DNA from 4 places in the Rhodovulum sp. ES.010 genome. Region 4 is predicted to be linked to each of the others. Evidence: riboswitches for the same ligand, from Rfam matches in the RefSeq annotation. Region 4 holds a riboswitch; each other region holds the start of a gene.
The links. A riboswitch is a leader RNA that binds a small molecule or an ion and turns the genes downstream of it on or off. The one in region 4 is predicted to bind cobalamin.

Region 1 (5,707 bases), 400 kb from region 4:
TTTCGGGTATCTCGAGGGTTCCTTGGCTTTCCTCGTAGAGGATCAACCTTCCCTCGATCCGTGCGCCCTCACCGAACTCCAGCTCCCGCGCCGAGAGCCCCACATCGCCGTTCAGGACCGAGTCGATGCGCACCTTTTCGCCGGCCACCAGCGCGTAGCCCGCAACCGCCCCCTCCAGCGACAGCTTGGAGCCCGACACCCGCAGATCGCCCCCCACGGGGCCGACGCGGACATCGTAGCCCGCCAGCGTGGCGTCGCCCGCGACCTCGCCCTCCAGCACGACATCCATGCCGGCGAGGTAGGCGTCCTGGCCCACGTCGCCCGCCATCGTCACCCGGCGACCGGCAAGATGGGCCGAGCCAGAGATGTCAGCCTGCGCGCGCAGTGTTTCGCCCGCCATGAACAGATCGTCGGTGCCGGTGGCTTCGAAGACGACGGTGCCCCCGGCGCGGAAGCTGTCGTCCCCGAAATCGAGGGCCTCCTGCTCCTCCTGCGCCGCAAGCGGCGTCGCAGCCAGAAATAAGATGATCGCAGCCGGTCCAAAGCTTCGCATGCCACCCTCCATACCGATGCCCGGTTGACGTTGCCTCGCAGCCTAGCGGTTTGCTGCGATGCCGCATTGTTGCAGATCAATGCAACAGGCACCTAGCGGAGGGCTCCGGTCAATCGCCGAGGGCGATCCCCTCCCGCCTAGGATCGGCGCCACCCTGCAGGATTGACCCGACGGCGATCGCGTGGAGGCCCGAGTTCAGGTCGCGCAGGTGGGTTTCGTAGCCCAGCCGCGCTAGCGCGGGTGCAAGGTTGGAAGCGGTGGTGCCCGCCTCAAGGTCGTAAGTGCCGAAGCGGTTCACGAGATGCGGCATCGCCACGGCCTCTTGCAAGTTCATGTCCCAGTCGAGATGGGCGATGATCGCCTGGGCCACGTAACCGATGATCCGGCTGCCGCCAGGGCTGCCGATCACCAGCACCGGCGCGCCGTCGCGCAGCACGATGGTCGGTGCCATCGACGAGCGCGGCCGCTTGCCTGGCGCGACCCGGTTGGCGATGGGCAGGCCGTCGGCATGGGACCGGAAGGAGAAATCCGTCAGTTCGTTGTTCAGCAGGAAGCCTCGTACGAACAGTCGCGACCCGAAACCGTTCTCGATGGTCGTGGTCATCGAAAGCGCGTTGCCGTCCGCATCGACGATCGAGATATGCGAGGTGGACGGAAACTCGATCGAGGCGTCGTCGGCCCAAGCCCGCGCATGGTCCCACTCCGGTGTGCCCGGCGCGACCTCGGGCAGGGCGTCGTCGCCGGCCAGAAGCCGGGCGCGCGAGGCAAGGTAGGCCGGGTCCACGAGTCCCTCGACCGGGACCGGCACGAAATCGCTGTCGGCCATGTAGCGACCCCGGTCTGCGAAGGCGAGCCGCGCCGCATCGCCGACCAGACGCCAGCTTTCAGGGTTATCCGGCCCCAGCGCGGAAAGGTCGTATTGTTCCAGCAAGCCTAGGATCTGACCGACCGTCAGCCCGCCGGAGGAGGGCGGGCCCATTCCGCAGACGTCATGGGCGCGATATTCCACGCAGACCGCGGGGCGCTCCTTCACCCGATAGAGTGCGAGGTCGATGGTCGACAGCACGCCGGGATTGCCCTCTGCCCCGCGCACGGCGGCGACGATGTCTTCGGCCACGGCACCGGTATAGACGGCCCGGCTGCCATCTTGAGCGAGGCGGCGCAGGGTGTCTGCATAGGCGGGGTTGGTCAGTGTTTCGCCCGCGGTGGGGGGCCCGCCGTCTGGAAAGAAATATGACTCGGTCGCCGGGAACAGGCGCAGCCGGTCGGCGTCGGCGGCGACGAGATCGGCCAGCCTGGGCGAGACCTTGAACCCGGCCTCGGCCAGTCGGATGGCGTCGTCGAAAAGCCCCGCCCAGTTGGCCCGCCCCCAGCGGCGATGCGCCTCCTCCAGCAGCATCGGCGTGCCCGGGGTGCCGACCGAGCGCCCGCCTACCACGGCGTCGAAGAAGGCCAGCGGCTCCCCGTCCGCGGTCTGGAACAGGCGCGGGGTCGCCGCGAGCGGGGCGGTTTCGCGGCCGTCCAGCGTGGTGACGGTGCCGGTTTGGGCGTCGTACCAGACGAGAAATGCCCCGCCGCCCAGACCCGAGGATTGCGGCTCCACAAGCCCCAGGACGGCCTGCACCGCCACCATGGCATCGGCCGCGCTGCCGCCGGCGCGCAGGACGCGTGCCCCGGCCTCGACGGCAAGGGGGTTGGCCGCCGCGACCATCCAGTCCCGTGCCTGCGTGGGGCGGCCTGACTGCTTCGCCTCCCATGCCGACGCGGCGTCGGGCGACAGACCGGCGAATGCCGCCGGCGTCTCGGCGGCGGCCTCCGGCGCGACGGTGTCGGCCGCCTGCTGGGCCACGGCGGGCAAGCCCAGCATCAGGGCGACGAGCAGCGCGAGAACGCATTTGTGCATGGCAACCTCCTGTGCTTGGCCAACGCAAGCCTACGCCATGCGGCGGACCTTGCGAAGGCGGTCGCGAGCGGGCGCAGATCACGGCCGCGGGACCAGGGGGCGGGCCAGGGCGCCATGCAGGAAGGTGTCAGGCACGCCGCTGTTTCAACCGCGCCCAGCGGTATGCGCGATTGCCTGCGGACAGATCGATTCGGATTTGACATGCGCGCCCGATACGCTAGGCAAAAGGCCACTTCGGTTCCGCTCCGAAAGGGACGGATGAAAAGGGAACGCGGTGCGCCCCGGCAACGGGGCAAGTCCGCGGCTGCCCCCGCAACTGTAGGCGGAGAGCGCGGCTGAGAGGTGCCACTGGGCGCAATGCCCCGGGAAGGCCAGCCAAGCGACGACCCGCAAGCCAGGAGACCTGCCGAGGCGAGATCACCCTTTCCGGGCGCGGGGCGCGAACCGGAGGCGGCCAGACCGCAGAGGTGACGAGGCACCGTCTGCGGCAGGCCCCAGCGCCCGCCCGGACTGGGACAGGATGGGCGAGGGGACCGAACCGATGACACCACTGCGCCAGCCCTGCGCGATCGTGCCAGCCCCCGGAGGCGGCCGGTGAGGTATCGGCTGCTGATAGGCGCGCTTGCAGCACTGGTTGCGGCGCTGTTCGTCGGCTCTCTTCTGGTTGGCCCTGCAGGACTTGCGCCAGGTGAAAGTCTTGCCGCGCTCGTCACCGGCCGGGGTGACGCGGCCGCCTTGGTGATGCGCGAGATCCGGCTGCCGCGGGCGATCCTCGCGGTGCTGGTCGGGGCAAGCCTCGGTCTGTCGGGTGCCGCGCTCCAGGGGTATCTTCGAAACCCCTTGGCAGAGCCGGGACTTATCGGCGTGTCTTCGAGTGCAGCGCTAGGCGCGGTGCTCGCCTTGCAGACCGGGCTTGCGGCGGCCCATGCACTGGCGCTGCCGGGCGCGGCGCTGCTGGGCGCGCTGATCGCGGTGGGGCTCTTGCTGCTGCTCGCGGGGCCGCGCGGCGGCGCGTTCACCCTGATCCTGGCGGGGATCGCCCTGTCGGCGCTGGCCGCGGCGCTCACGTCGCTGGTGCTGAACCTGTCGCCCAACCCGTATGCCGCTGCCGATATCGTGTTCTGGATGATGGGCTCGCTCGCCGACCGGTCTTTCACGCATGTCTGGCTCGCACTGCCGCTGACGCTCGCCGGGTGGGCGCTGCTGGCGGGGCTGGGGCGCGGGCTCGACGCGCTGACGCTGGGCGAGGACGCGGCCGAGGCGCTTGGCGTGCGGCTGGCGCGGTTGCGCCTCGCGCTGGTGCTTGGAGTGGCGGCCTGCGTGGGGGCGGGCGTGGCGGTGGCGGGTGCCATTGGCTTCGTCGGCCTGGTGGTGCCGCACCTGTTGCGCCCGCTGGTCGGGGCGCGGCCCGGCCGTCTGCTCTTCGCCTCGGCGCTGGGGGGCGCGGCGTTGCTACTGGCCTCGGACCTGGCCGTGCGGCTGCTGGTGCCCGAGCGTGATCTCAAGCTCGGGGTGCTGACAGCCATCGTGGGGGCGCCGCTCTTCTTCCACCTGATCTACAAGACCCGGCGGGAGGTGGGCGCATGACCGGCCTGACGCTGTCGCACCTGACCGTCCGGCGCGGTCCCTGCCCGGTGGTGGACGATGTCAGCGCCGAGTTGCGTTCGGGCGCGTTCGTCGGGCTGCTGGGACCGAACGGCGCGGGCAAGACAACGCTGATGCGCGCGGCGCTCGGCCTGTCGGCGCATGCGGGGCAATCAAGCCTGGCGCGGCTTTCGGCCGGTGAACGCGCCCGTACCGCGGCCTGGCTGCCGCAGATGCGCGAGATCGCATGGCCGGTCAGCGTTCAAACGCTTGTGGGTCTTGGCCGAACGCCGCATTTGGGCCGCGGCGGTCGGGTCGGCCACGCCGACCGCCGCGCCATCGCCGCGGCGCTCGCGCGGATGGACCTCGCGGCCTTCGCCGACCGCCGTGCCACCGCGCTGTCGGGCGGCGAGCAAGCGCGGGTTCTCATCGCTCGCGCACTGGCGCAGGAGGCGCCGATCCTGATGGCCGACGAACCCATCGCCGGGCTCGACCCCGCCCACCAGATCACCACGATGCGGCTTTTCGCCCGGCTCGCGGCCGAGGGACGGCTGGTGCTCGCCGCGCTCCACGATCTCGGCCTTGCGGCGCGCTACTGCACACGCCTTCTGGTGCTGCACCGTGGCCGGCTGGAGGCCGATGGCCCGCCGCGGGAGGTGCTGACCGAAGACTTGTTGGCCCGTGTCTTCGGCCTGCGCGCCTATATCTCCGATACGGCGGACGGGCCGGTCGTTCAGCCGGTGGAGGTCGTGGCATGACTCGACGTTTCCCGCCCGACCGCATCGTCTGCCTGACCGAAGAGGCGGTCGAGACGCTCTACCTCCTTGGCCAGGAGCACCGGATCGTCGGCGTCACCGGCTATGCGGTGCGGCCCGCCCGCGTACGGCGCGAAAAGCCGCGGGTGGGGGCTTTCAGTTCCGCGGATGTGCCGAAAATCCTCGCCCTCGACCCGGATCTGGTTCTGACGTTCTCCGACATCCAGCATCAGATTGCGGCCGAACTGATCCGCGCGGGCGTGGCTGTCCATGCCTTCAATCAGCGCGATGTCGGCGGAATCCTCGCGATGATCCGCTTCCTCGGCGTGCTGACCGGCGTGCCGGAGCTGGCCGAGGCGCTGGCGGCTGGCTACGAGGCGCGGCTGTCGGCATTGCGCGCCACCCCCCGCGCATACCGCCCGGCCGTCTATTTCGAGGAATGGGACGAGCCGCGCCTGTCGAGCATCGGCTGGGTGTCGGACCTCATCGAGGCGGCGGGCGGGCGCGACGTGTTCCGCCACCTGGCCGCCCGGCAGGCCGCGGAGGACCGCGTGGTGGCCGATGCCGACGTGATCGCCGCCGCGCCCGAGGTGATCCTCGCGTCCTGGTGCGGCAAGAAGGTGCGGCCCGAGCGGATCGCGGCCCGGCCCGGCTGGGACGCGGTGCCGGCGGTCGCCGCGGGCCGGATACACGAGATCAAGTCGCCGCTGATCCTGTCGCCGGGCCCCGCCGCGCTGACCGAGGGGCTGGACGCGATCGCGGCGGCGCTGTGGAACGGGGGGGCGTGATGGAGGCGTTGACGGTATTCCTGTTGCGGGGCGGCCCGGCGATCTGGGCAATCGCGGCGCTGTCTGTGGCGACGCTCGCGCTGATCCTGTGGAAGCTCTGGCGGCTGGTCGCGCTCGGCGCCTT
Region 2 (5,707 bases), 640 kb from region 4:
CGTACTGGACCGGCTGCGGGCCGAGGGCGTCGATATCCGCGAAGGCGCCCCGGCCAAGCGGGTCTCGGGCCGTGCCGGCGCGATCTCGGTGGAGACCGCGCAGGGGCCTGTCACGGGCTCGCACCTCCTGGTCGCCGTCGGCCGCACGCCGTCGCTCGACCGTCTGAACCTTGCCGCCGCGGGGGTCGAAACCAGGAAGGCCGGCGTCTGGGTCGGCGACGATCTGCGCAGTACCAACCGGCGCATCTACGCCATCGGCGATGCCGCCGGCGGGATGCAGTTCACCCACGTTGCGGGCTACCACGCGGGCGTGGTCATCCGCCCGATCCTGCTCGGCTTGCCTGCGAAGGCGAAGACCGCGCATATCCCGCGCGTGACCTATACCGAGCCCGAGCTTGCGCAGATCGGCCCAACCGAGGCCGAGGCACGCGAGGCGCATGACGACAAGCTCACCGTCGCCCGTTTCGACTTTGCGGGGAACGACCGGGCCATCGCCACGGGCCAGACCGAAGGCATCATCAAGGTGCTGGTCGTCAAGGGCCGGCCGGTCGGCGTGTCGATCGTCGGGGCGGAGGCCGGCGAACTCATCGGCCCGTGGGCGCTCGCCCTGGCAAACGGGCTGAAGATGACCGCGCTTGCGAACATGGTTGCGCCCTATCCCACCCTCGGCGAGGTTAACAAGCGGGCGGCGGGTGCCTATTTCTCGCCCAAACTGTTCGATAATCCCTGGGTGAAGGGGGGCGTACGCGTGATCCAGCGCCTCGTGCCCTGAACCCGCGGGCCACAGGCGAGGGTCATGGTCCTGAATTCGCTCTCCGGCCGTTTCCTCCTGCTGACGATCCTCTTCGTCATGCTGGCCGAGGTGCTGATATTCGTCCCTTCCGTCGCCCGGTTCCGCGAGGACTACCTGCTGTCGCGGCTGGAGCGCGCGCAGATCGCCTCGCTCGCGCTTCTGACCACCGACGGCATGATCGAGGCCAAACTCGAGGCGGAACTGCTTGAGAACGCCGGGGTCTACAACGTCGTGCTGCGGCGCGACGAGGCGCGGGAACTGGTGCTGTCCTCGCCGATACCCGAGCCGGTGCATGCCAGCTTCGACCTGCGCGAGTCGGGGGCGATGGCGCTGATCCCCGATGCGCTGCGGCGCCTGGCCGACCCTGAGCCGCGGGTGATCCGGGTAATCGGCGAACCCGTGCGCGAGGCGGGCCAACTGATCGAAGTCACCATGGACACCGCCTCGCTGCGGGCGGCGATGATCGATTACGGGTTGCGCATCCTGTTGCTGTCGGCGGTGATCTCGGTGCTGACCGCGCTCTTGCTGTTCCTCGCCGTCCGCCGACTGCTCGTGGTGCCGATCAAACGCGTCGTCGGCGCGATGCAGCTTTATGCCGCCGCCCCCGAGGACAGCCGCCGTATCATCACCCCCAATGCGCGGGTGCGCGAACTCAACGAGGCGGAAACCGCCCTGCAAACGCTGCAGAACGAGTTGACCGGCGCGCTGAGGCAGAAGGAACGGCTGGCCCAACTCGGCGCCGCAGTCGCCAAGATCAGCCACGACCTGCGCAACATCCTGACCACCGCCCAGCTCTTCGCCGACCGGATGGAACGCAGCGAGGACCCCGCCGTGAAGCGGGCGGCCCCCAAGCTGGTGAACTCGATCAGTCGCGCAGTCAGCCTGTGCGAGACGACGCTCGCGTTCGGTCGGGCCCAAGAGCCGCCGCCGCGCCTGGAGCGGGTGAACCTCGCCGCCATCCTCAACGACGTTGTCGATGCAGAACGGCTGGCCGCGGGCGAGGAAGAGATTAGCTTTTCCGAGGATGTGCCCGCGGGCCTGACGCTCCGCGCCGACCCGGAACAACTCTACCGCGTGCTCACCAACCTCATCCGCAACGCCCGCCAGGCGATCGCGGCCACCGGGCGCCCCGGCGAGATCGGTATCCGGGCGGGGGAGGACGAGGACGCATGGACGATCCACGTCACCGATACCGGCCCCGGCTTGCCGCCGAAGGCACGCGAACACCTGTTTCAACCCTTCCAGGGCGGCACGCGCAAGGAAGGCACAGGGCTGGGCCTGGCCATCTCGGTGGAACTGGTGCGCGGCCATGGCGGCACGCTGGACCTCAAGCGGAGCGACGAGAGCGGAACGGAGTTCGAGATCCGCCTGCCGAAATCCGAGGCCGTTCTGTTTTCGGTCGAGCGCCCGGCCTCGTGACACGCCGCCCGAAACACAGCGCACGTTTGCCTCTTGCATTGCCGGTTCAGCGGCGTTACACCCCGCTCCCACGCGCTGGTAGCTCAGTTGGATAGAGTACTTGACTACGAATCAAGGGGTCGGGGGTTCGAATCCTCCCCAGCGCGCCACTCCTCCCTTTTCCAATTTAATCACTCTAAGGCATTGAACGTTGAGCCTGTTTGGGGGCTCGAAGTCCATTGTCGCGGTCGCCCCGTCCGCTGGGAGAGGCCGATCCGATGGCGCCTAACGGCGCTCGCACCACGTCGCGAGAGAGCACCAGCCGGGTGCCTTGCCATGGAGCCAAAGCGGCCCCCGAAGTCCAGGTCGCATGCCCTGCCCGCACGGCAGGGCGGAGAAATCCGCTCGTCCGGTCGCTGACGCCCCGTGCAGCAGGTCGCCGAAACGGTCGACAACACGGCCTTCGCACGCGGCGCTGGGCGACGGCACAGAAGCCGCCGCACAGGAGTTCCGGATCGGCGAAGGGCCGATTGAATGGCATCCGCGAGGGGGCTATGCAACGGGCCTCGCATCAGCAGGGAGGGATAGCCTTGGCTCGTATCATCTTTGTCACCGGCGGCGCTCGGTCTGGCAAGAGCCGCCATGCCGAGGCCCGCGTGCGGGCCTTTCCGGGCGAGCGCCTCTACATCGCCACCGCCCGCGCCGAGGACGACGAGATGCGGGCGCGGGTCGCCAAGCATATCGCCGACCGCGGGGAGGACTGGGCCACGGTCGAAGCCCCGGTGGACCTTGCGGCTGCGCTGGACCGGACCGATGGGCGCGGGCCGCGGCTGGTCGATTGTCTGACGCTTTGGCTGTCGAACCTGATGCTGGAGGGACGGGACTGGGAACCGGAGGCGGAGACGCTGCTCGCGGTGCTTGCCCGTCAGCAAAGCCCTGTGATCCTCGTCAGCAACGAGGTCGGAATGGGCATCGTGCCCGAGAACGCTTTGGCGCGCGCCTTCCGCGATGCGCAGGGGTGGCTGAACCAGCGTGTCGCCGCGATGGCGGATGAGGTGGAGTTCGTAGTCTCGGGGTTGCCACTGCGGGTCAAGGGCACGCCACCCGCTTGACGGCGCCCTTGCTTACGGCCAGTGTCGGACGCGTTCTGGTGCTCCCCTAGGGGAGTGAAAAGGGAAGCCGGTGCAAACCCGGCGCTGCCCCCGCAACTGTGAGCGGCGAGTCCCTGCCCGACAGCCACCGGCCGCAAGGCCGGGAAGGCGGGCGGATGGGCCGAGACCCGCAAGCCAGGAGACCTGCCAGAGCGTCGAACCGACCCCGGGCGGCGGGCCCGGAGGCAGGATGCGGATCCGGCCCTTCGCCGCGCCCGCACACCGGCGCCTCCTGTCCCCAACCCTGGTCAATGGCTTTCCCGAACCCTTTGGGTCGCGGAGGCCACCCACGACTCCTGTCGGCCGTGCGGGGTATGCGCGGACCGTCGGATCACCGAAAGGAGTTGCGTTCCATGCAGCCCAAGGACACGACCACGAACGAAGGCTTCAAGGGCTTCACCAACACGTCCTGCCCCTTCCTGCCCTGCCACCAGGGCGTGCAGCGCGAGTTCAACTGCCTGTTCTGCTACTGCCCGCTGATCGCCTATGAATGCCCCGGTCCCTACGAGGTCTTCACCGATGCCAACGGACTGACGCGCAAGGACTGCTCGGCCTGCACGCTGCCCCATGATGGCTATCATCAATCGTGGAACTTCATCCAGCGCTGGCTGGAATACCCCGTGGTCTGGTCCGGGAAGCCGCGGACAGATCCGCCCGTGCGTCGGCCAAGACCGCCGGGACAGGAGGGCGGCTCGGAGGATTAGAGCGGGCCGGCGTGGCGGTGGCGCTGCCCTTCGTGACCGAGGTCTGGCAGGTCTATCTGCTGATCTTCCTGCTGCAATGGGCCTCGGCCGCCTTCACCCCGACCTTCCAAGCGACCGTTCCCGACGTGCTGCCCGACGAGTCGCGCTATACTCGCGCGCTGTCGCTGTCGCGGCTAGCCGGGAGGCTGATGACCTTTTGGGGCGCTTGGATGATGGCCCACATTCTTCTGGCCGGGCTAGCGCCAGCCGGTTTGGCGCTAGCCCGGCGGGTCTGGCCCGAGCCCCAAAAGCTGAGGCGCGCGGCGTTCATCGGGCCACCCCGTTTGCGATGCTGCCCGCAATGCTGGCCGAATACCGTTCCGCCATCGTCGCGCCCTCTGCCATCGCCGCCGATGACACCGTCACCGCGCTAACCGTAACCGGCGCCTATCGGGTGGCGCAGCTTGCTGTTCGATCCATAGCTGCGACAGATTATCCGACAAAAACGCCAGGATATGTGCTGGCCTGAATTCCAGCGGCCCCAGCCACCCGAATGCGAGCCAGGTCGATCCGCGGCAATCACGTGGAGACACCATGCTCGAAATCGACGACCTTCATGTTGACGTGGCCGGCATGACCGTTCTTTCTGGCATAGATCTGACGCTGAAACCCGGCGAGTTGCATGTTCTGCTCGGCCCCAACGGCTCGGGCAAGTCGAGCCTGCTGGCGACCATCCTCGGGCTGCCGCCCTACCGGGTGACGCGGGGCACGATCCGGCTGGACGGCAAGCCGCTTGCCGACTTGCCGCAGCAGGAGCGGGCCCGGCTTGGTATCGGGATGGCGTTCCAGCGCCCGCCGAGCCTCGACGGCGTGTCGGTGAGGGCCTTCGCCGCGGCGCTTGGGGCCGAGGAGACGCTTGCCCGCGAGGCTGCGGCACTCGATCTTGTCGACTTTCTGCGGCGCGACATGAATGTCGGTTTCTCGCGCGGCGAGATAAAGCGCTGGGAAATCCTCAAGCTGCTCCTGCAGAACCCCCGGCTGATGCTTTTCGACGAACCCGAAAGCGGGGTCGACCTGGAACATGTCATGGCGATCGGTCACCCACGACATCACGATGATCGACGAGGGCGCCGAGGTCGAGATGATTTCGGGCTCGGCGGTGCCGCGCGAGGTTCGCAAGGGCCCGCGCGTCTCGATCGGCGAGACCTACATGCGGGCCAACGCAAAATGCAGGTCGGTCACGATCGAGCATTGGGGCGCCGAGATGGAAGTCTGTTCCTACGGCTATTCCCGGATGGAGGCGGGGGCATCGTCGGCATCCACCGCGATCATGATGTCGCCGATCCGGCACCACAGCAGCCAGTCGGTCTCGGCGCTCGGGGCCGGGGCGAGCGTGGTGTCGCAGTCGATCGTCTTCGCCCCCCAAGGCACCAATCGGATACTGGAGAGCGAAACCCGGCTGACGGCGGCGGGTGCCCGGTCGAAGGACGTGACGCGCGGCCACCATGATCACCGAGGCGAAATCCGGGGGCATGTAGGCCTGCCCCGTGTCCGGCGATCAGGAAGCGTCGCGAGTCACGTCGGTGGCGAAGAGCGCAACGAAGTCGTCCTGCGGCATCGGCTTGCCGAACAGGTAGCCCTGGCCCTGATCCACCCCGATGGCGCGAATGACGTCGCGCTCG
Region 3 (5,707 bases), 530 kb from region 4:
CCGCGATGTCGCGCAGCGCCGGGTGAGCCAGGATTTCCTCGGCGCGCGAACTGGCGGGGTAGGGGCGCGAGAGAATCAGCAGGTCGGGATCGGCCGTCACGACCTCCTCCAGCGCGAGCCGCCCGCCCTGCCGAAGACCGAGTTCCGCGGCCAGATTGTCGAATCCCGCATGGGCAAGGATGTCATCGGACAGCGTGCCGGCCCCTTGCGTATAGCCGTTGGGATGGAAGATGGCGGCCAGCGGCCGCGGGCCGTCGCCGCGGGACAGCGCGGCAAGGCCCGCCTTGAATGCCGTCGCCAGCGCCTCGGCCCGCGCCGTGCGGCCAAGCAACTCGCCGACCCGGCGCAGCTGCGCCGGAATCTCGGCCACCGATCTGGTGATCTCGATTTGCGCGACCGGGATGCCCAGCCGGCGCAGCATGCCCAGCGTGGCCGGGTCGGAATAGACGCCCGCCAGCACGAGGTCGGGCCGCATCAGCGCGATCTCCTCGGCGCCGCCGCCATTCGCGGGATAGGCGCCGGCCTCCTGCGCCATCGGGGAACTGCGCGGGTCCGCTGCCAGGTCGCTGACCGAGACAAGCTGGCCCTCGCCCGCGATCAGCATGGCAAGCTGATCGGTGCAGAGATTCATCGAGACCACCCGTTCGGGCGGCTTGGCCAGCGCCGCCGCCCCGGCGCAGGCGAGGGCGGCGGCCAGCGCTATCAGCCTAGAAGGACGCACGCAGCCCCACGTAGAGCGAGCGGCCCGCACCGTTGTAGCCGCGCACCGGCTCGTAGTCCTCGTCGAACAGGTTCTCGACGCGGAGATAGGCCTCGGCGGTTTCCGTCAGGGCGTAGCTCAGGCCGGCATTGACGACCGTATAGTCCGCGATGTCCGACGGCGGTGCCGGGAACGGGTTCGTGTCGAACCGATCGGCCACCGTCTGCAGCGAGAGCCGTCCGTCGAGCCGGTCGGTCAGCCCCGCTTCGAGCCCGAGGCTGAAATCGTGGCGCGGCACCCGCACCAGCCGGTCGCCGCTGTTCTCGGCATCGGTGTAGGTATAGGCGCCGGTGAGCGCGACGGTATCGTTCAGAGCGTAGCGGCCCGACAGCTCGATCCCCTTGCTGTTGGTCGTGCCGGGCACCTGGGCGTAGGCGGCGCCGCTGAAATCGATCAGGTCGTCGATCTCGGTATAGAACAGCGTCGCTTTGGCGAAGCTCTCGCTGCCGTAGCGTTTCTCGATCCCGAGTTCCGCGCTGCGGCTCGTCTCCGGTTCCAGGGCGGCGTTGCCGAAGGGGCCGAACCGTTCGTAGAGCGAGGGGGCGCGATATCCGGTGCCGAGGACGGCGCGGACGATCACGTCTTCGCGCGGCCGCCAGGCGAGCGCGACCCGCCCCGTGGCCTGATCGTCGAAATCGGAGTAGCTGTCGTAGCGCAGCGACAGCGCCAGGTCGAGGTTGGCCGTCGGGGCATACTGCACCTCGCCGAAGACTGCGCCGTTCTCCCCATCGTAGGACGCGCCGTCGAGCGTCGCCGTCTCCTCGGTCCAGTCCGCGCCAAAGGCGAGCGACAGGTCCGCGTCCAGGTCGACCGCGCCGAGATACTCGAGCTTGATGCGCTCGCCCACGAAGCGTTCGGTGAAGCCGCCCTCGTCGAAGCGTTCGGTCTCGACGGTCGAGACCGCGAATTCATGATCGACTGCGCCGGTGGTCAGTTCCGCGAAGGCGCGCAGGCCCTTTCGCGTTTCGTCGATCTCGCCACTCGGGTCCGCGGCAGCGCGGTCGAACTCCACGGTGCCGTCCGACCAGAGCGCCGAGACACCGAGACGCAGGTTCTCGGTCGCGTCGAAGGCGGCGAAAAGCGTCATCAGCGACTGGTCGTAACCGTCATCCTCGCTATTCGTGTTACGTGCCGAGAAGCCGTCCGCGGTCACATGCGACAGCGTCAGCGCGATTTCGCCGCGCTCGCCGACCTGGCCGAGGTTCAGCGTCGTCGCGCCTGTGCCGTAGCTGCCGCCCTCGACGCGTGCCTGCCCGGAGAATCCTTCATCCACCGGCCGCCAGCTGGTGATGTCCACGACGCCCGCGATCGCGTTCGAGCCGTAAAGCGCCGATTGCGTGCCCTTGAGCACCTCGATCCGGCCCGGAAGCCCCGCGGTTAGCGTGCCGAAATTGAACGAGGTCTGGGTGCCGGATGGGTCGGTCACGTCGATCCCGTCGATCCGAACCCCGATATAGCTGCCGCCGAGGCCGCGCAGCCGAACCGTGGAACTGGCGCCGAGCCCGCCATTCGCGGTGACGGTGACGCCGGGCAGTTGCGACAGCGTCTGGCCCACGCTCTGGCCGCCCTCGACGATCTCGCCGAAGTCGAGCGTCTCGACCGTTGTGCCGGTGCGGTTGACCTCGATCGGTACCAGCGTCGCCGAAGCGACGAGTTCGTCGAGCAGGAAGCTGTCCTGCGCCTGTGCGGCGAGGGGAGAGAGGGCGGCGAGGCCCAGGCCGATGGCGGATGTCGTGCGAAGCATGTGCGTCCCGTTCCGTTGCAGGGCCTTTGGCGGGCCCGTTCTTCTTTTGCAAGTCATTGGAAAGGCGCACCTTTCCGCAGACGGTGAGGCATCACCACTGCGGAGTCGTCCGCCGCCCGGACCACGCCCCGCGGCCGGGCTGGGTGATCGTCCTGGCAGGTCTCCTGGCTTGCGGGTCGTCGCTTGGCTGGCCTTCCCGGACGCGTCGGTCCAGTGGCATGTAACAGCCGCGCTCTCCGCCTACAGTTGCGGGGGCAGCCACGGATTTGGCCTTCTGGCCGGACCGTGTTCCCTTTTCATAACCCGACCCCGGAGGCACGGGTTAACCAAGACGGTTCGGGGGTATGCCGGTGATGCCGCGCTGTCAAGCGGCATGGCTGCGGCAAGGCGCGGGGCTCAGGCGGGGACCGCGTTCCGGCAGATGGACAGAAGGTCGGCCTGCGCCTCTGCCGGCGCGAGGAACAGCGCCGCGCCGTCCCGGGCGGCGACATGGGCGAGGACGAGATCGTCTGCCCGCGCGGCACGCAGGATCGTCAGGCGCGGCATGGCCCGTGTGGCCGGCGGCGCGAGGGTCGGAAGGGCGGCTTCGGCAAAGTGCTGCAGGCGCATCACGAGATCGGGGTCGCCCACGGGCGTCTCGGCCCCGCCATCGGCGTCGAGGCGCAGGCCGGCCCGGCAGAGGGCGAGGCAGGCCGAGACCGGGTCCGCATCGGCCGCCGGTGTCGCGGGCGGCTGCGCGGCCGCCGCCACGAGCGCCTCGACCGAACAGCCGATCTCGGTCGGGTCGAGCCGGTCCCGCGGGCGGTCTGCGGCCACGCTGATCTCGCCCGCCTGGTCGAGAAAGCTGCGAAGCGGTCCGGCGAAGGCGGCCGCGACCGCGTCGGCAGGATCGTCCGAGTCCGGCGCCGCGGCGTTTCCGCCGTCCACGCGCAGCAGCCGCCGGCCGGCCACCAGAAGCCGGAACTCCGTGCCGTTCTCGTCGGTCAGGACCATTTCGCGGGGCAGGATCGTTTCCTCGATTTCCGACAGGAGAGCCGAGACGATTCCATCCGTGCCGCCGGCGACGGTCTGTTCGGGCGCATCGTCGCCCGTCTTGAACTTGGCGAGCTTTCTGTTGAGGCGCTCCAGGTCGGTCATCGCGGGGCACCGGGCTGGTCGGCGGGCACGATCCCGCCGATCCCCTCGCGCAGCGTGGCCATGGCGGGGTCGGGGTCGGCGGCGGCGTCGAGGATTGCACAGAGCGCCTCGTCGGGCGCGTCGGGCGCCCGCAGGTAGAGTTCGATCGCGCCCGCCCCCCAGGCAATTGCCTCGGTCGGGGGCGCGCCCAGAACTGCGTCCGCAGCGGCTGCGGCCGGTCCGACGAGGACGCGGGCGGCCCGCAGGCACAGCGCGTCGAGAACTTCCTGCGGGGCGGCCGGCGCAGCATCGGCGCGCAGGACCAGCCGGGCGGACAGGTCCACATAGGCCAGGGTCCGGCATCCCGGAATCGATTTGCGCAAGGTCTGGAGTCGCTGGGTGGCCGCCATCGCGCGCAGTCTAGTTGATTTTGCCGGACCTTCCACCGGCAAAACGCGTCATGTGCGTGCGGACGGGCAGGCACCGTACGGCGGGGAGGTCGCGGCCGTCAGAAAGGTCTGGACGCCTTGGCCTCTTCGGCGGTGGGGCGGCGGCCGCGGCTGCGGTCCCGGTCGACGGTCACCCGCCGGGGGCGCACGGCGCCGGGGTCGGCCGGGTCGGGCGGCAAGGCGTCCTCCAGCCGCAGCGGGGCCGTGTCGGCGTTGGGGGCAGGGGCCGCGTTCGTCGGCGCCGCCGGGGCGCGCGCGGGCAGATCGCCGCCGCCGGGCTGCAGTGCGTTCAGCAGGGTGATGAAGGCCTGGCTGAACGCTTCGGCTCCGCTCGCCGTCCAGCGGTCCCAATCGTTGCGGCCGGCGACCGCATCGGTCAGCGATATCGGCAGCACCTCCTTGAAAAGTCCCTCGGTCTCGCGCGAGACGCGCTTGATGACGCGGGCCTTGTCCTGGTCGGTCACCAGCTTGTCGCTGCGGGTGAGCAGCAGAAGGCTGGTGCATGCCAGCCGGTCCGCCAGCCCGTCCCATACCGCCGCCTCGCTCTGGCGCCAGGCCTGGGTGGCGTGGCTGCACCAGATCACGCCGTCGGCCAGGTCGATGACATCCTCCCAGACGCCCGAATCCATGTTCGGGTCGGATATGCCCGGCATGTCGATCAGGTCGCACAGGCGCAGCAGGTCGGCCTCGACGAAGAGCTGCACGAGCCGGGTTTCGGCGGGCGAGATATCGGCGAGATCCTCGAGATCGACCGGCCGGACTGTCCCGTCGCGATCTTCGCGCCAGCCGGGCCCGTTGCCATGGGAGATGCGGACGGGGGGCAGCTGCGTCGCGGTCACCTTCACCGGCAGCGGTGTCTGGCCGATCAGCAGGTTGGACAGCGTGCTCTTGCCGGCGCTGAACTCGCCCATCAGGGCGATGCAGGGTTTCTTCGCCGCGGGCGGATCGATGGCCGCGCCGGGGCGGAACTGGTCTTGGTCGGTCATCTCGGTCATTGCATCACGTCCTCGAAGGCGTCCCGTCAGGCGGCGGCCCGGCGCATGGTGGCCACCGCGCTTTCGATTTGTTGCAGGCGTTCGGCACGGGCCTGCAGCCCCAGCGCCCGGTTGAGATCGTCCGCGGTGAGCCCGCCCTTGTCGGCAAGCGCCATGACCACCTCGCGCTGCTCGGCCAGGAAGTCGGCAAGCGTGCAGATCAAGTCGGCGCGAATCGCGCCGGCATGGGCGTCGCCGAGTTCGTCGACCATGGGGGCGGTCTCTTCGCGGATCATCTTGTGGAACTCGCTGGCGAAGGCGCGATAGCCGCGCCGCCTCAGCCACCAGCGCCGCCACCAGGCGCCCTTCACGTCGAGCGCGATGGTCTGCGCGATGGCCACGGGCGGGTTGAAACGCGGAAGCTCCGGCGGTTCGATTGCCAGGCTGTCGGTCAGGCCGAAGGCGTCGCTATAGGTCGCCGCGATCTCGTCGGCCGCGGTCGCAAAGATCGTCCGCGCCTCTCCCTGGAGGCGCTTGCCGAAGACCTGGCAGGCCGAGCGCAGCAACAGCCGCAGCCCGGTCGGCTCATAGGACCAGACGTTGCCTTCGCCGTATTTCTCGAGATGTTCGACCAGCGCCGCCGTGGCGCGGTCGAGGAAGCTGT
Region 4 (5,707 bases):
AGCGCCACCGCCTTGCCCGGAAGCCACTCCAGCGTGCCATGCGCGCCCATGTGGATCAGCACGTCGCAACACTCGGCCTCACGCAGCCAGAGGTAAAAGGCGACGTAAGAATGGCGCGGGGTGCGGTGGACGTCGTGGTAATCGTCGTCGCGGGTCGCCGGATCGCCGCGTTCGGGTTGCAGCGCCACCAGCGCCGCGCCGCGCCGGGTTGCGGCGAACTGGAAGACGCCGTTCCGCACGGCGGGGTCGGCCTCGGGCGCCCCCCAAGCCGCCTTGAGCGCAGTCCGCAGGCCGTCAGGCAGGCGGGCGAGCGCGGCGCGATAGGCGTCGAGCGGCCAGGCACAAGTCTCTTCGGCCAGCGCCTCGGACAGGGGGCGGCCGGGCGCTATAGGAAGGCCCTCGGCGCCGAGGTCCTCTAGCACCGCCTCGGCCGAAGCCAGCGCGTCGAGCCCCACCGCATGGGCCATCTGCCAGGGCTTGCCCGGATAGGTCGAAAGCACGATGGCGGGGCGTCTCTCGGCCGCGGGACGCCGCGCCAGTCCGATCCAAGCCAGGACCCGATCGGCGATCGCGGCGATCTGGTCGGGATGGGCGCGGTGAGCATGGCGCGCGAATTGCAGATGCGGGTCGCGCGCGGCCGGCTCCTTGAACGACGCGACGCCGGCGAAGATGCGCCCGTCTACCTCGGGCAGGACCACATGCATGGCAAGATCGGCGGGCGAAAGCCCACGTTCGGCTTCGTCCCATGCCCGTTCGGTCGAAGTCGCCAGCGCCACTTGGAACACCGGCACGCCGGCCGCATCCAGCGGCGAGGCGCCGTCTTCCCCCTTGCCGGAAAAGGCCGTGGCGTTGACGATGGCGGCGGGGCGCAAATGGCCGATTTGCCCCGCCAGCCAGCGTGCCGCCTCGGGCGCCTTGAGCGATGGCACGAAGAGGGCCGTGACATCGCAACCCCGCGACCGGAAAGCCTCGACCAGCGCCGCGATGGGGTCGAGATCGGCCGCCGTCACGTAGGCGCGGTAGAATGTCACGATGATCCGGGGACGGTCGGTTTCAGGCCCAAGGTCCGCCAGCGGACAGCACACGCCTTGCTCCGGCGTCCAGGCGCCGACCTGCGGCACCGCCTTGGCCCCCATCACCGGCGCGGCATAGAGCCCGGCGGCGAGCGCCATCTGCGTCAGCGCCGCCTGTGCGGCCACCGCGCCGCCCGCATCGCAGAGCTGCGCCAGTCGCCGCAGCGTGGAAACCGGCAGGGTCGAGACCTCGTCCAGCCGCGGGTCGGGGCGGCCATCCGCGGGCAGCACGGCCAGCGCGATGCCTTTGGCCTGCGCCAGCGCCTGCACCTGTTGCAACCCGTAGTCCCAATAGGCGCACCCGCCGATCAGGCGGATCAGGATTCCCCTGGCGCCCTCCAGCGTGCGTTCGACATAGGTGTCGACCGAAAGCGGATGCTTGAGCGCCGCGAGGTTCGCCAGACGCAGCGTCGGCATCTGACCCTCGGTCCCGCAGCCACGGTGCCAGCCCGCCGCGAAGGCCCCCAGATCGCTGTCCGAGAACGAGAGCACAACCAGATCGGCGGGGTCCTGCCCCAGATCCGTCGGCGTCTCGGTCTCTTCCAACCCGTGGTTTTCGCGAAAGACGACGTGCATGGCCCGTCAGCCCGCCAGAGCCGCGTGGATCGCGCCTTCGTCGATATCGTCATGCTCGGCAATCACCACGAGGCGCGTGCTACGCGGTTCGTCCGCACCCCAGGGGCGATCGTACTGGTGGCGCACGCGCGCGCCCACCGCCTGCACCAGCAGCCGCATCGGCTTGCCCTGAACGGCTGCGTGGCCCTTGACGCGCAGGATGTTCTGTTTCCGCGCAAGCGCCGCGATGCGCCCGGCAAGGATCGCCGGGTCGGCCTGTTCCGGCAGCTCGACCACGACGCTTTCGAAATCGTCGTGGTCATGGTCGGCCGCGCTGTCGTGATGGCTGGGGCGCGCGTGCAGGTCGTCTTCGGCCGCGGCCTCGATGCCGAGGATCACGCGGGGGTCCACCACGCCTTCGGCCACCTCGACGACGGGCAGCTTGCGCGGCGCCTCGGCCTCGATCACGGCGCGGGCGGTTGCCAAGCCCTCGGGGCCGGCGAGGTCCGGCTTGGTCAAGAGCACGATATCGGCACAGGAGATCTGGTCCTCGAACACCTCGGACAGCGGGGTTTCGTGGTCGATGCTGTCATCGGCGGCCCGCTGCGCGTCGACAGCGGCCAGGTTCGGGGCGAAGCGGCCCGCCCCCACGGCCTCGGCATCGGCGACCGCGATCACCCCGTCGACGGTGATGCGCGAGCGGATGTCGGGCCAGTCGAAGGCCTTCAACAGCGGCTTGGGCAGCGCCAGGCCGCTGGTCTCGATCAGGATGTGATCGGGGCGCGGATCCAGCGCCATCAGCGCCTCGATCGTCGGGATGAAATCGTCGGCCACGGTGCAGCAGATGCAACCATTGGCCAGTTCCATGATGTTCTCGGCCGGGCAATCGGGGATGGCGCAGGATTTCAGGATCTCGCCATCCACCCCGACATCGCCGAACTCGTTGACGACAACGGCCAGACGCTTGCCGCCCGCATTCTGCATCAGGTGACGGATCAGGGTGGTCTTGCCCGAGCCGAGAAAGCCGGTGATCACGGTGACGGGCAGCTTGGCAAGGTCGGTCATTCGGAGGCCTCCAGCGGGGGAATGCGGGCGATGCAGTTCTTGCGGAAATGTTCGGGACGCTCACGCCAGGGCACGAGCCCGTCCGGCGCGTCGCGGTATTTCGCGGCACCTTCGGCGATCACGGGGGCGTGGATCGCCGCGTCCAGATTGCCGTAGACACAGGTCCAGCGGCCGGGGCCGCGCAGCACGATGGTGCACCCCGAAGAGCAGTTCGACAGGCACTCGACGGGTTTCAGGCGGACGTTGTCGGGCAACCACTGTGCGCGCAGAGCATCGTGCAACTGTTCTCCGGGGCGCGGGCCCTCGGCGTCGCTCGGTTGGCCCCTGCGGCAGGTGGTGCAGACGAGCAACTCGACGCCGGCGTCCGACGCGGCGCTCATATCCGCCTCCGCGGGCGGTCGCTTCGTGGAAATCGCATCATGTCTGACCCCATGAACAGGGGACAAGGGCGGATGGCGGGTAGAGCCGAAGCCGGACCCGACACCGGAACACCCCGTCCGGTTTCGTCGTCTTGCGCTGGCAGGTCTCCCGGCTTGCGGATGTCAGACCCTTGAGTCTGGCGGTTGTCCTGCCTTCCCGGCCTTGTCGGCCAGTGGCGGTGGGGCAACCTCTCCGGTCACGGTCGCGGGGGCGGCTGCGCTTCGGACCTCGCGGCCCTTATCGCATTCCCTTTTCACCTGCCCGATGGCAGGCACCAGCGCGGGTGTCATGCCCCCGAGACAGTCGCGTTGTCAAGCGGGAGGATCAGTCTCGCGTGGCGGCCCGTGCGGCGCGTTCCCCTGCATGGCGGAGCAGGGCCAGGGCGCGATACGCCCCATGCGACAGCTTGCCGAACGGCAGGGTCAGGGCAAGGCCCAGAACGCTGCCGAGGTGCAGGGCGAGCAACAGGCCCATCGCCGCAGTCTCACGGAACGCAAGCAACGCCAGGCCGCTCGCCGCGACGATCGCAAGGCTTGCGCGGGTAAAACGGTCGGCGCTTTCCATGCGCCGCGCCGCTGGGCGCCGGTCTACCTGCAGCCGTCGCGCCTCGAGCCCGGCAAGGCCCGCCAGCATCGCGACGCCGCCCAGCGCGCCGAGCGCCACCGGCAGGCTGAACACCGGGTAGGGGGCGACCTGTTCGAAGAAATGGTGTTTCGCCGCCCCGGCAATCGTTGCCAGAAAGCTGAGGCCGAACCCGTAGGCCATGAGGTGATGCGCCCAACGTCGGGTCGGGCCCACGGGGCCCTCGCGTGTCTCGCAGCCGGGCCCCTTGCCGCCGCCAAGATTGCGCAGGGTCAGGACATCGGAGATCGCCCGCGCCAGGGTTCGCGGTGAATGGCGCGTGTCCGGTCCGCGCCCCGCCCGCCAGAAAAGCCATGTACGGACGGCGAGGATCAGCGCGGCGCCCCCGAAGGCCAACCCGGCACCGCCCGCCATCACCCCATGCGGGATCACGGCGTAGAAGCTGCCGGGCCCCGCATGGGCGCTGAAAAGCGCCTGCGGCGGGACCAGCAGAAGCGCCGCGACCGGCAGGCCGACGAGGCAGAGCGCATAGACCACCGCAAGCCAGGCCGTGGCCGAGCCGCGCGGCAGCACACTTGCGCGGTATTCCTCGGCGCGCATCTCGGCCAGCGCTGCGGGCAGGTTCACCGCAAAGTCATGCGGCGGGGCATACTGGCAGTCGTCGTGGCAGGACCGGCAGTCGTGGCAGAGGTGCGCGAGGTGGCGGAGATCTCCATCGGTCAGGGCTGCCCGCAAACGGGCTGCGGGGAACACGTCGCACAGCCCGGTGCAGAAGCCGCAGGTGTTGCAGATGTTCAGCGTGCGACGCGCCTCTTCGACCGGGTCGATAGCGGGTGCGGCAGCCGGCCCATCAGGCAGACCTTTCCACGAGCCTGCGGCAACGCTGATCCGGGAGGGCGCCGTGCCCGCCAGGTCCGCCGCCTGCCGTCCCGCGATGCGCCCGAAGACGCCGCCGACAGTGAGGGCCGTTCCGGACAGATAGCCTTCGCCAAGCACTGCGCCGAACATGGTCGCCCCGGCCGCAAACAATCGTGGCGCGACGCCGCCCGCTGCAAGCCGAACCCGGGCCTCGGCATCCACCGCGACACCGTGCCGCGTGAAGCCCAAGCCCGGGCACAGTGGAAGCGCCGCGAAAGGGGCCGACAGCAGAAGCGGGGCACCGCCCGATAGGCTGCGGGGAATGGCCGGGAGCGGGCCGCCCGCGCGATGACGTTCGAATTCACTGAGCGTTGCGGCAAGTCCGGCCGGGTCGATCTTGCAGACGCGGGCCAGGGCCTCCGGGCTGTCTGCGGTAATCGGCGGATAGATCATTGGCGGCAGGGCGGCCACTCCGTCCGCCCCCAGCACCAGCCAGGCGCGGGGGTCGTCCTGCCCGGCCAGGACGTGGCCCCAATGCGAATAGCGTGCCGGGCCCGTCACCGCGCCCTCGTCGTGAAAGCGCCGCCCCGAGGCATCCACGACAATGCCGAGGTGCATCCCGTCCGCGCGGCTGACGATCCCGGCATCGTCCGTGGGCGTGCGGGCATCCACCGCGACGAGATGCCCGTCGCCCGGCCGCCCCGCGCGTGCGGCCCCATTGTCCAGCAGCCAGAGCAGCGGCTCCCCCCGCTGAAAGGGCGTTCCCCGATTTGCAAAGCCGTGGGCGCCGCGCCCCAGATGCGCGGCCAGCCGGTCGCGGTCGGCCCCGTAGCCTCCGCAGGTCAGCACAACCGCCGCGGCCATGATCGTCGTGGCGCCCTCCGGTATCTCCACGTCGATGCGCACGGGCGCGCCGTCCCCGTGCAGGAGGCTCTCGGGGTCGAGCGGCCCGACGCGCCAGCCATAGCGGATATCGACGCCCAGCCCCTCTGCACGGCGGTAAAGGGCGTTGACCAGCGCCTGTCCGCCGCCGCGAAAGAACGCGGTGCGTCGCGACCAGGGCAGGTTGCCATCCGCCCAGGGCTCGAAGACCACGCCCTGCGCGGCGAGCCAGCGCCCAAGGTCGGTCGAGTTCTTCGCCAGCATGGCCGAAA

Region 1: linked by a shared signal. The riboswitch ahead of BUR28_RS05150 (FecCD family ABC transporter permease) and the one ahead of BUR28_RS07100 (DUF1636 family protein) in region 4 are both predicted to bind cobalamin.
Region 2: linked by a shared signal. The riboswitch ahead of BUR28_RS10055 (cysteine-rich small domain-containing protein) and the one ahead of BUR28_RS07100 (DUF1636 family protein) in region 4 are both predicted to bind cobalamin.
Region 3: linked by a shared signal. The riboswitch ahead of BUR28_RS09530 (TonB-dependent receptor plug domain-containing protein) and the one ahead of BUR28_RS07100 (DUF1636 family protein) in region 4 are both predicted to bind cobalamin.

Annotation. Positions count from the first base shown of each region.
Region 1 covers NZ_FSRS01000001.1:1,027,318-1,033,024, reverse strand. The annotation lists gene BUR28_RS05160 (DUF8173 domain-containing protein) at 1-553, opposite strand, end outside; gene ggt (gamma-glutamyltransferase) at 663-2,456, opposite strand; cobalamin riboswitch at 2,675-2,882, shown strand; gene BUR28_RS05150 (FecCD family ABC transporter permease) at 3,051-4,043, shown strand; gene BUR28_RS05145 (ABC transporter ATP-binding protein) at 4,040-4,798, shown strand; gene BUR28_RS05140 (cobalamin-binding protein) at 4,795-5,583, shown strand; gene BUR28_RS05135 (MotA/TolQ/ExbB proton channel family protein) at 5,583-5,707, shown strand, end outside.
Region 2 covers NZ_FSRS01000001.1:2,063,479-2,069,185, forward strand. The annotation lists gene BUR28_RS10035 (dihydrolipoyl dehydrogenase family protein) at 1-772, shown strand, start outside; gene BUR28_RS10040 (sensor histidine kinase) at 797-2,212, shown strand; tRNA gene BUR28_RS10045 (tRNA-Arg) at 2,285-2,361, shown strand; gene cobU (bifunctional adenosylcobinamide kinase/adenosylcobinamide-phosphate guanylyltransferase) at 2,782-3,303, shown strand; cobalamin riboswitch at 3,323-3,509, shown strand; gene BUR28_RS10055 (cysteine-rich small domain-containing protein) at 3,696-4,046, shown strand; partial or broken gene BUR28_RS10060 (MFS transporter) at 4,043-4,225, shown strand; gene BUR28_RS20065 (hypothetical protein) at 4,387-4,554, shown strand; partial or broken gene BUR28_RS20790 (ATP-binding cassette domain-containing protein) at 4,659-5,024, shown strand; partial or broken gene BUR28_RS20795 (hypothetical protein) at 5,167-5,484, shown strand; gene BUR28_RS10070 (EAL domain-containing protein) at 5,584-5,707, opposite strand, start outside.
Region 3 covers NZ_FSRS01000001.1:1,951,809-1,957,515, reverse strand. The annotation lists gene BUR28_RS09535 (ABC transporter substrate-binding protein) at 1-721, opposite strand, end outside; gene BUR28_RS09530 (TonB-dependent receptor plug domain-containing protein) at 708-2,504, opposite strand; cobalamin riboswitch at 2,641-2,850, opposite strand; gene BUR28_RS20040 (hypothetical protein) at 2,901-3,641, opposite strand; gene BUR28_RS09520 (hypothetical protein) at 3,638-4,030, opposite strand; gene BUR28_RS09515 (dynamin family protein) at 4,129-5,064, opposite strand; gene BUR28_RS09510 (dynamin family protein) at 5,091-5,707, opposite strand, start outside.
Region 4 covers NZ_FSRS01000001.1:1,425,157-1,430,863, reverse strand. The annotation lists gene cobN (cobaltochelatase subunit CobN) at 1-1,649, opposite strand, end outside; gene cobW (cobalamin biosynthesis protein CobW) at 1,656-2,693, opposite strand; gene BUR28_RS07100 (DUF1636 family protein) at 2,690-3,073, opposite strand; cobalamin riboswitch at 3,194-3,407, opposite strand; gene tcuA (FAD-dependent tricarballylate dehydrogenase TcuA) at 3,438-5,707, opposite strand, start outside.